DNA from 3 places in the Mesorhizobium sp. M0088 genome. Region 1 is predicted to be linked to each of the others. Evidence: predicted binding sites of a transcription regulator. Region 1 holds the regulator's gene; each other region holds the start of a gene.
What was found. Region 1 encodes PhoB, which activates phosphate uptake and scavenging genes when phosphate is short. Its sites were predicted from a motif close to TGTCATNNANCTGTCAT; they were not measured.
Positions count from the first base shown of each region.

Region 2: a site for PhoB is predicted at 1,914-1,930, ahead of phnF (phosphonate metabolism transcriptional regulator PhnF). Genes of this name have one in related genera too.
Region 3: a site for PhoB is predicted at 1,395-1,411, ahead of NKJ67_RS34935 (YdcH family protein). Genes of this name have one in related genera too.

Region 1 is NZ_JAMYUI010000013.1:33,928-37,200, forward strand. It holds gene pstB (phosphate ABC transporter ATP-binding protein PstB) at 1-471, shown strand, start outside; gene phoU (phosphate signaling complex protein PhoU) at 498-1,205, shown strand; gene phoB (phosphate regulon transcriptional regulator PhoB) at 1,222-1,911, shown strand; gene NKJ67_RS16875 (ROK family protein) at 1,928-3,175, opposite strand.
Region 2 is NZ_JAMYUI010000005.1:32,329-35,601, reverse strand. It holds gene NKJ67_RS07505 (zinc-binding alcohol dehydrogenase family protein) at 30-1,049, shown strand; gene phnF (phosphonate metabolism transcriptional regulator PhnF) at 1,127-1,876, opposite strand; gene phnG (phosphonate C-P lyase system protein PhnG) at 2,009-2,470, shown strand; gene phnH (phosphonate C-P lyase system protein PhnH) at 2,470-3,081, shown strand; gene NKJ67_RS07485 (carbon-phosphorus lyase complex subunit) at 3,083-3,273, shown strand, end outside.
Region 3 is NZ_JAMYUI010000057.1:425-3,697, reverse strand. It holds gene ispG (flavodoxin-dependent (E)-4-hydroxy-3-methylbut-2-enyl-diphosphate synthase) at 1-810, opposite strand, end outside; gene NKJ67_RS34935 (YdcH family protein) at 1,145-1,324, opposite strand; gene NKJ67_RS34930 (YdcH family protein) at 1,564-1,767, shown strand; gene NKJ67_RS34925 (IclR family transcriptional regulator) at 1,789-2,577, opposite strand; gene NKJ67_RS34920 (transporter substrate-binding protein) at 2,705-3,273, shown strand, end outside.

The DNA of each region.
Region 1 (3,273 bases):
TTCCCCAAGTCGATCTACGAGAACGTCGCCTATGGCCCGCGCATCCACGGATTGGCCAAGCGCAAGGCCGACATGGATCAGATCGTCGAGTCGAGCCTGAAGAAGGCGGCAATCTGGAACGAGGTGAAGGACCGTTTGCAGGAACCTGGCACGGGTCTTTCCGGTGGCCAGCAGCAGCGTCTGTGCATTGCACGCGCCATCGCCGTGTCGCCCGAGGTGATCCTGATGGACGAACCGTGTTCGGCGCTCGACCCGATCGCCACTGCTCGCGTCGAGGAACTGATCGACGAACTGCGCCAGAACTATACGATCGTCATCGTCACCCATTCGATGCAGCAGGCAGCGCGCGTGTCGCAGCGCACCGCGATGTTCCATCTAGGCTATCTGGTCGAGGAGGGCGCCACCGACAAGATGTTCACCACCCCCGACGACAAACGCACCCAGGACTACATCACCGGCCGGTTCGGCTGAGCTCAGGCATATGAGGGACGAAGATCATGGGTGAACATACCGTTGCATCTTTCGATGAGGATCTGGAGCAGATCAGCCAGCTGATCCGCGACATGGGCGATCTCGCCCGCTCGATGGTCAGTGGCTCGACCAAGGCTTTGCTCAATTCGGACAATGCGCTGGCGCAGCGCGTGGTTTCCGATGATGCCATCATGGATGCACGCCAGCGCGAGCTGGACGATCGCGCCATCACGCTGATCGCCAAGCGCCAGCCAATGGCCAACGATCTGCGTGCGGTGGTCGGTTCGATCCGCATGGCCGGCGACCTCGAGCGCATCGGTGACCTTGCCAAGAACATCGCCAAGCGCGTCGGCACTGTCGGGCTGAGCGTTACGCCGCACGACCTTTCGCATTCGATCGACGCGATGGCGCAGCTGGTGCTGATCCAGGTGCAGGGGGTCGTCGACGAGTATGCCGCCGCTGACGCGGCTGCGCTTGCCACGCTCAGAAACAATGATGAACGCATCGACGTCAAATACACCTCGGTATTCCGCGAGCTGCTGACCTACATGATGGAAGATCCCCGCAACATCACGGCGTGCACGCACCTGTTGTTTTGCGCCAAGAACCTCGAGCGGATCGGCGACCACGTGACCAACATCGCCGAAAATGCCTACTATGTTTTGACCGGCACGCAGCTGCCAGCCAATCGTCCGAAGCAGGACGAGACGGCAATGTCCGCGCCAGCGGCATAACAGGGGTGACCAGCCGATGATCGCACCACGCATCATGGTGGTGGAGGATGAGGAGCCGCTAGGCGTGCTGCTCCGCTACAATCTTGAATCCGAAGGTTACCAGGTCGAGGTGGTGACGCGCGGCGACGAGGCCGAAATCCGGCTGCAGGAGAACGTTCCCGATCTTCTGGTGCTCGACTGGATGGTGCCTGCGGTTTCGGGCATCGAACTCTGCCGGCGCCTGCGAATGCGTCCCGAGACCGAGCGGCTGCCGATCATCATGCTGACCGCGCGAGGCGAGGAAAGCGACCGCGTGCGCGGCCTGTCGACCGGCGCCGACGACTATCTGGTCAAGCCCTTCTCGACGCCGGAGTTCATGGCCAGGGTCAAGGCGCTGCTGCGCCGGGCCAAGCCGGAAGTGCTGTCCAGCGTGCTGAAGGTCGGCGATATCGTGCTCGATCGCGAGTCGCACCGTGTCTATCGCAAGAAGAGCGAGATCCGGCTTGGGCCGACGGAATTCCGCCTGCTCGAATTCATGATGCGCCATCCAGGCCGCGTGTTCTCGCGCAGCCAGCTGCTCGACAATGTCTGGGGCGAGACGATCTACATCGACGAGCGCACGGTCGACGTGCATGTCGGCCGGCTGCGCAAGGCGGTCAACAATGGCCGTATGCCTGATGTCATCCGCACGATCCGTGGCGCCGGATACGCCATCCGAGAGGACTGAACTCCCTCGTTTGAACTCACGCCACGTTCTTGCCGCCGAAACCGGATCTTGCCTGCACGCCCGGCGCAAAAATCTCCTGATCGACGAAGATCAGCGCCCGCATGGCGCAGCCTTCGCGGATCAGCGGCAGTTCGTTCGGCTCGGTGTCGAAGGAAATCGATTTGGAATGCTGGCCGCCGGCGGTCTGGGCAATCGCTTGCCGCAATGCCGGCTCGATCAGGTCGAAGGCGGCGGCGCTGACACCGACCATGGCGACCGGCGCCGGATCGATCAGCGCGAACAGGCTGCCGAGGCCGTAGCCGAGCGCTTCGCCGGCCTTGCGATAGGCTTCCCGTTCGGGTCCGTCACCTTCGCGGGCCGCGGCAGCCAGGGCGCGCATGTCGGCGTCGCTGACATCGGCAACGGGTTCTGCATCCTCGCCCATCTGCCTGGCGTTGCGCCAGATGGCGTAATTGCCCGCATAGGCTTCGACGCAGCCGCGCCGTCCGCAGCGACATAGCGCGCCGTTCGGCCGATGGATCATGTGGCCGAATTCGCCGCCCGAAGAATGGGTGCCGGTGAACAATTCACCCTTCAGCACCAGTCCCATGCCGATGCCGTGCGACAAAAGGATAGCGATGAAATCGTCGCGGTAACGATCGGGGTCGCGCCAGCGCAGCGCCACCGCCATCATGTTGCAGTCGTTCTCCATTATGGCAGGGATGCCGAACTCGTCTTCGAATATGTCAGCGAAGGCGATGTCGGTGTGCGGCGTGATCGGCGACCACAGCATGGCGCGGGCACGGGTGTCGGTGATGCCCTGGATGGCCAGCGCGATGCGGGCGATGCTGCGCACGTCCAGGTCGGGATCTGCCAGGCGGCGCCGCACGATGGCCGTGCATTCCCCGATCAGCGACTCGCGCGACATCGTCAGCGTGTCCAGCCGGCGCTGTTCCTCGGATATCACCTGGCCGGCATAGTCGATGACGGCGACGGAGAGGAAGTTCAGCGACAGCACCACGGTCATTACCGCGGCCGCTTCCGGATTGAGACTGAGGCCGACCTGCGGCCGGCCGCGTTTGAGCGAGCCGGCCTCGCTCGGCTTGCTTTCGGTCAGGATGCCTTCGACGATCAGGTCGGATGAAATCGCCGAGATGGTCGAATGGCTGAGGCTTGTGGTCGCGGCGATCTCGGTTCGCGACGGCTGTCCGGCGCGGCGCACTGCCGCGATCACCATGGCGCGGTTGCGGCGGCGCAGATCGTCGTGGCGGATTCCGACCGACATGTTCTTTCATATCCTCCCGGTCGCCGCGGTTCCTCCTGCCCCTGGAACGCTGTCGGTGACGCCGGTAAATACTGGCAGAAGCTGCACGCCGTGTCATT
Region 2 (3,273 bases), on a different contig from region 1:
GGCCGGCGATTTCATGACTGGATTAGCGCATGAAAGCCGTCCTCTGCCGTTCGCCCGGCGATCTCGTCCTTGAAGACCGGCCCGCACCAGAGGCACCGCCTCCCGGCTGGGCGCTGGTGGCGGTCAGCCATGTCGGCATCTGCGGCACCGACTACCACATTTTCGAGGGCAAGCACCCGTTCCTCGCCTATCCCCGCATCATGGGCCATGAGGTGTCGGGAACGATCGTCGAGACCGGCGACGGCGTCGATCTTGCCGTTGGTGAGCCCGTGGTGATCAACCCCTATCTTTCCTGCGGCAAGTGCATCGCCTGCCGGCACGGCAAGCCCAATTGCTGCGTCAGGATCGAGGTGCTGGGCGTGCATCGCGACGGCGCCATGTGCGAACAGATCCTGGTGCCGGCGCAAAATCTCTATCCGGCCAACGGCCTGTCGCTGGCCGACGCCGCCGCAGTCGAGTTCCTGGCCATCGGCGCGCATGCCGTGCGGCGCGCCCGCGCCGACCCCGGCGCCCGCACGCTGGTCATCGGCGCCGGCCCGATCGGGCTCGGCACCGCCATCTTCGCCCGCATCGCCGAACTCGACGTGACGCTGCTCGACATGAGCAGTGAAAGGCTCGCCTTCGCCGCAAATGAGCTTGGTTTCCAGACCCTCGACGGCTCGCGCGGCGCGGTGCCCGATCTGGTCAGGCAAGCGACATCAGGCGAAGGCTTCGATGTGGTCTTCGACGCCACCGGCAACACCCAGTCGGTGCAGTCGGCCTTTGCCCATGTCGCGCATGGCGGCACCTTGGTACTGGTCTCCGTTGTCAAGGACGACATCAGCTTTTCCGATCCGGAATTCCACAAGCGCGAGATGACGCTGATCGGCAGCCGCAACGCCTTGCGCGCCGACTTCGATCACGTCGCCGCCTCGATCCGCAACGGCGCCGTTCCCCTGGCCAAGCTCGTTACACACCGCACCACACTCGCCGGCACGCCGCGCGATCTGGCTCGTTGGGCACATGAGAAATCCGGCCTGATCAAGGCTGTGATCGAGGTCGGATCATAACATGGCAAACGGCGAAGCCGGTCCTCAAATGCGCCGCCGCTGGCAAGTGAATGCGGCCGAGCTGGGCCGGGCACTCCCTACAGCGCCGACAGCTTCAGCTCCACCCGTTCGGCCGGAAAGCGCGACTCGGAAAACTGGATCGGCTGGCCGCCCGGCGTGACGTTGACGGCAACCGTGACCAGCACGATGGCGCCCGGCTGCAGGTCGAGGTCGGCAAGGTCCGCCGCATCGGCATGGCGCGCCGACAGCACGGTCGATTGCCGGAGATAGTCGTCGATGCCGAAACGCGCCAGCGATGCGGTGATCGACCCTGTTTCCGCCATCGCGGCATCGATGCCGGCAAAGCGCCGGGCCTCGAACCAGCCGGCAGCGCGCGACACCGGCCGTCCGTCGGCTTCGCCGCGCGTTTCCAGCCGGATCACATCGGCTCCCTTGGGAAGACCCAGTCCCTCGGCGACGCGCTGGCTGGCCGGCTCGACCGACGAGGCGAGCAGGACGATGTGCCGTTCCGTCGTTTGCCCTTGCAGCCCTGTCGAAAAACGTGTGCGCGCCCCGATCGGATAGGACAGCCGCTTGCGCGACAGCACGAAGGTGCCGCGCCCCTGCTCGGCCCGCAGCACGCCTTCCCTTACAAGGGCTGATATGGCGTTGCGCACCGTGTGACGGTTGACGCCATAGCGTTCTGCCAGCGCCACCTCCGGCGGCAGCGCTGCATTCTCCGTGAAATCGCCGATGGCGATCGCATGCAGGATCTTGTCGGCGATCTGCCGCCACAGCGAAACGCCACTGCGCCGCTCGATGCTGTCCGCTAACAGCCGCCCGACCATCATTGCCCCAACCTTCCAGCGCCCAGTCTTCTATCGCTGTCATCCACCCGTCATGGACACGCGTTAGATAATAGATATAATTTGTATAGTTGTCTACATCAATAGACAAATTGACAAAGAGGAATGCTGCTGATGCGAGGACAGGAAGCCCGCGACCAGGCCGAGCGCAAAGCCGCCATGGCAACCCTTACGCAATCCAGCGGCGATGACATCGTACGGCTCTGGAATGAGGCCGGACTGCCTTCGGACGCCGAGTTGCTGCGCGGCCCCGAAACCGGCCTTGTCACCCTGCGCGGCCGCATCGGCGGCGGCGGCGCCCCTTTCAATGTCGGCGAGGCGACCGTTACCCGCGCCACCGTCCGGCTGCCCTCCGGTCAGGTCGGCCATTGCTATGCGCTTGGCCGCGACAAGCAGAAGGCGAAGCTGGCGGCCATTGCCGACGCGCTGTGGCAGGACCCTGCCCGCCGCAATGAGGTCGAGACCGGGCTGATAGCGCCCCTGCGGTCGGCTCTGACCGCAGCGCATGAAAAACGCCGCGCCGAGACGGCGGCAACGAAGGTGGATTTCTTCACCATGGTTCGCGGAGAAGACTGATGGACATTGCAGCGCAATCGATCGAGGGCGGTTTCGCCGATCCGGTCTTCGACGCCCAGACCGTGTTCCGCGCCGTCATGGACGCAATGGCTCGGCCGGGCAGCGTGCAGCCGCTGCCGGCCTTCGCCCGCCCGATGGCGCCGCTCTCGGCGACCGCCGGCGCCATCGCACTGGCGCTGTGCGACAACGACACCCCGCTCTGGCTCGACCAGGCCCTGCAAGCTTCCGCCGCGATCAGATCCTGGCTTGGGTTCCACACTGGCGCGCCCGTGGCCAACACACCGGCCGATGCGCATTTCGCCTTCATCGCGGCCCCGGCCGAGATGATGTCGCTTGATGGTTTTTCGCAGGGCACGCAGGACTATCCCGACCGTTCGACCACGTTGATCCTGCAAGTCGGCGATCTCGTCTCCGGCACGCCGCTGTTGCTCGAAGGTCCCGGCATCGAAACCAGCGCCACGATCGCGCCGGCACAGATGCCGCGCCATTTCGTCGAGCAGTGGAAACAGAACATCAAGCGCTTTCCGCGTGGCGTCGACATCATCCTCGTCACATCAGGCGGCATTGCCTGCCTGCCGCGCACGACGCGCATTAAGACGATGGAGGCGTAAGATGTATGTCGCGGTAAAAGGTGGCGAAGCCGCAATCGCCAACGCCCACAGCCTGCTTGCCGACCGCCGGCGCGGCGACCGTTCGGTGCCGGCGCTTCGCCTCGACCAGATCGTCGAACAGCTGGCGCTCGGCGTCGACCGGGTGATGAGCGAAGGCTCGCTCTACGATCGGGAGCTGGCCGCCCTAGCCAT
Region 3 (3,273 bases), on a different contig from region 1:
TGTCAGCGAGATGCGGATGGTGTCGCCGATGCCTTGCTGGAGCAGGATGCCCATGGCGGCCGACGAAGCGACGATGCCCTTCGAGCCCATGCCGGCTTCGGTCAGGCCGAGATGCAGCGCATGATTGGAGCGGGTGGCGAGTTCGGTATAGACGGCGATCAGGTCCTGCACGCCGCTGACCTTGGCCGACAGGATGATTTTTTCGCGGCCAAGGCCGATCTCTTCCGCCATCTCGGCCGACAGGATCGCCGACTGCACGATCGCCTCGCGCATCACCTCCTGCGCCGTCAGCGGAAAACCCTTGTCCTGGTTGTCGTCCATCAGCCGGGTCAAAAGCTCCTGGTCGAGCGAGCCCCAGTTGACACCGATGCGCACCGGCTTGTCGTGCCTGATCGCCATCTCGACGATATCGGCGAACTGCCGGTCCTTCTTGTCCTTGAAGCCGACATTGCCGGGGTTAATGCGATATTTGGCCAGCGCGTCGGCGCAGGCCGGGTGATCGGCCAAAAGCTTGTGGCCGATATAGTGGAAATCGCCGACCAGCGGCACGTTGATGCCGAGCCGCTGAAGCCGCTCATGAATGCGCGGCACGGCGGCGGCGCTCTCGTCGCGATCGACGGTGATGCGCACGATCTCGGAGCCGGCCCGGTGGAGGGCTGCGACCTGCGCAACCGTCTGGTCGATATCGGCCGTGTCGGTGTTGGTCATCGATTGGACGACGACAGGCGCGCCGCCGCCGACGACCACGCCGCCGACATCGACGCCGACCGACGTGCGGCGGGGGAAAGGAGAGGAAAAATATCCGGTCATGCCGGCAGCCTTTTGTCTCTGGGGCATCTTGTGTCCTGCATGGACGCACAACGACGCCCCGGGCCGATGCGCTGAGGTCCGGGCATGAGGTGGAGGAGCAAAGATGGCTTGTCAATGGCGACAGGTCGCCACTGGCCGGAATCGCCCGCCGCCGGCGACCAGAAACAATCGATGATCTGGCGAAACGGGCGACGGCCGAAGCGGAGATTGAGCCGGGTGCAAGTCCAGCTTCGGCTGACAGACCGGTGCTGGAAAATCAAAACCCTCCACGCCGGCGGCGGGGTGCCGCCGGGAAAAGAGGCCGCGGATATGGGGCGGCTATGTCAGGAGGGCATCAATGCGTGGTCGGTTTGCCTCTTAGTTTTTCAATCTCGTCCTTGAGTGCCAGCTTGCGTCGCTTGAGATTCACGATTTCGAGGTCGTCTACCGATGGATGATTCATCGCGTCATCGATTTCACGTTCGATGTCGCCGTGTTTCCGCTGCAACTCATCAAGATGGGATGCAAGAGACATGATTGGTTCTCCCTTTCATGGTTTTCCTCGATTGCAACCGTCACGGCGCGTCCACCGCAGGTTCGCTTCTGTGACGGCACAATGACACTGTGCCACCATCCGGCCGCGATGTCGAATGATCCGTGGTAGCATTCCACGACACCTTGAAATGTGATATGGGCTGCACGCCGGTGACAAAACACCCGGTCCCGCCCAATCAGGCCCAGTTTTGGGCGCCGCAGACGTGCAGACGGTAGAGAATGTCCGATCAGGAACAGGCCGATATTCGCCTAGAATTTTCCCGCCTGAAGCAGGAACACGCCGATTTCGATGCGGCCATCAACGCGATGATCGCCATGGCCTGCGATCCGCTGCAGATTCAGCGCATGAAGAAGAAGAAGCTGTTCCTGAAGGACCGGCTGATGGCGCTGGAAGACAAGATCATTCCCGACATCATTGCGTGAGTTGGCGTTCGCTCGCTCGCGCTACACGGCGATCGAAAGCTTCGCGGCACGATCACGCAGCAGGCCGATAAGTTCGCCGGTCCGCCCCTCGGATGTATCGATGGGGACCACCAGGCACATCGTCGCCTCGACCTTGCCCGGCGCTGAAAACACCGGCGCGGCAAGGCACTTGGTATAGGCATCGACAAGGCCTGAAGTGACGCAATAGCCGGTGATCCGCGCTTTTGCGATGTCGGCGACGAAATCGTCGAGCCGCAGTTTGCGCCCGTCGGGCAGCACGAGATCGTCGTTTGACACCATGTCTTCGATCTCAGCCTTCTCCAGCCCCGCCAGAAGCAGCCGCCCCGAGGCTGTCCAGGGCAGCGGTATCTGCAAGCCGGTGGCGGAACTGATGCGGAACGGCCTGGTGCCGGGACTCGCATGGACGATCGTATAGCGGCCGCTCTGCAGCATGCACAGTTCGGAAGTCTCGCCGGTCTCGCGCGACAGATTGTCGACCTCTTGGCGCCCCCGCCTCAACAGGTCGTTGCCCCGCACATAGTCCATTCCGTAGAGATAAAGCTTCTTGCCGAAATAGACGCGATTGTCGTCGCCTTGCATTTCCAGCAGTCCCGCATCGACCAGCGACCGCACAAGCGTATAGGTCGTCGAGCGGGGCGCGTTCACGCCCTTGGCAAGGTCGCCAATGCCGATCGCGCGCTGGGTCGTGTGAAGAAACTCCAGAATCTCGAGCACCCGGTTGAGCCCCTTTTCTCGGGAGCCCGAAATCTTCTCGCCGGCTGAAAGTGCCGAGGCATTGCCATCTTGCATTGTTGATACCCGGTGTTAGTATCTGTCCTGTACAGGATACACGCGTCTCTTGTAAGAGACAATCGCTTTGACGTCACTGACGCGTGTATTGCCTGTGCAAGGGGAACACAAACGAAAGGAGGTCGCCGTGAACGACACATCCGGAAGACGTGATTTTCTGAAATTGGGAATGGCGGGACTGGCCGCGGCCGGCGTCGTGGGTGCGGCGGTAACCGTCGATGCCCAAAAGGCCGCTGCCCAGGCAGCACCCGACAGCCTGCTGCGCACCGTGCTCGATCGCGGCAAGCTGATCGTCGGCACCGGCAGCACCAATGCGCCGTGGCACTTCGAGAACGATGCCGGCGAACTCGTCGGCATGGACATCACCATGGGGCGCATTCTTGCCAAGGGCCTTTTCGACGATCCGACCAAGGTCGAGTTCGTGATGCAGGATCCGGCACAGCGCATCCCCAACGTCACCACCAACAAGGTCGACATCACCATTCAGTTCATGACGATGAGCGCCCAGCGCTCGCAGCTAGTCAATTTTTCCCGGCCTTACTACGTGGAGGGCGTCGCCCTGCTGAGCCTTCCGACCGCCGAGAACAAGACCTTCGACAAGCTGCTTGCCGGCGGCTCGGCGACACGCGTCTCCATCCTGCAGAATGTCGATGCCGAGGCGCAGGTGCATTCGGTGCTGCCCGAGTGCCAGGTTAT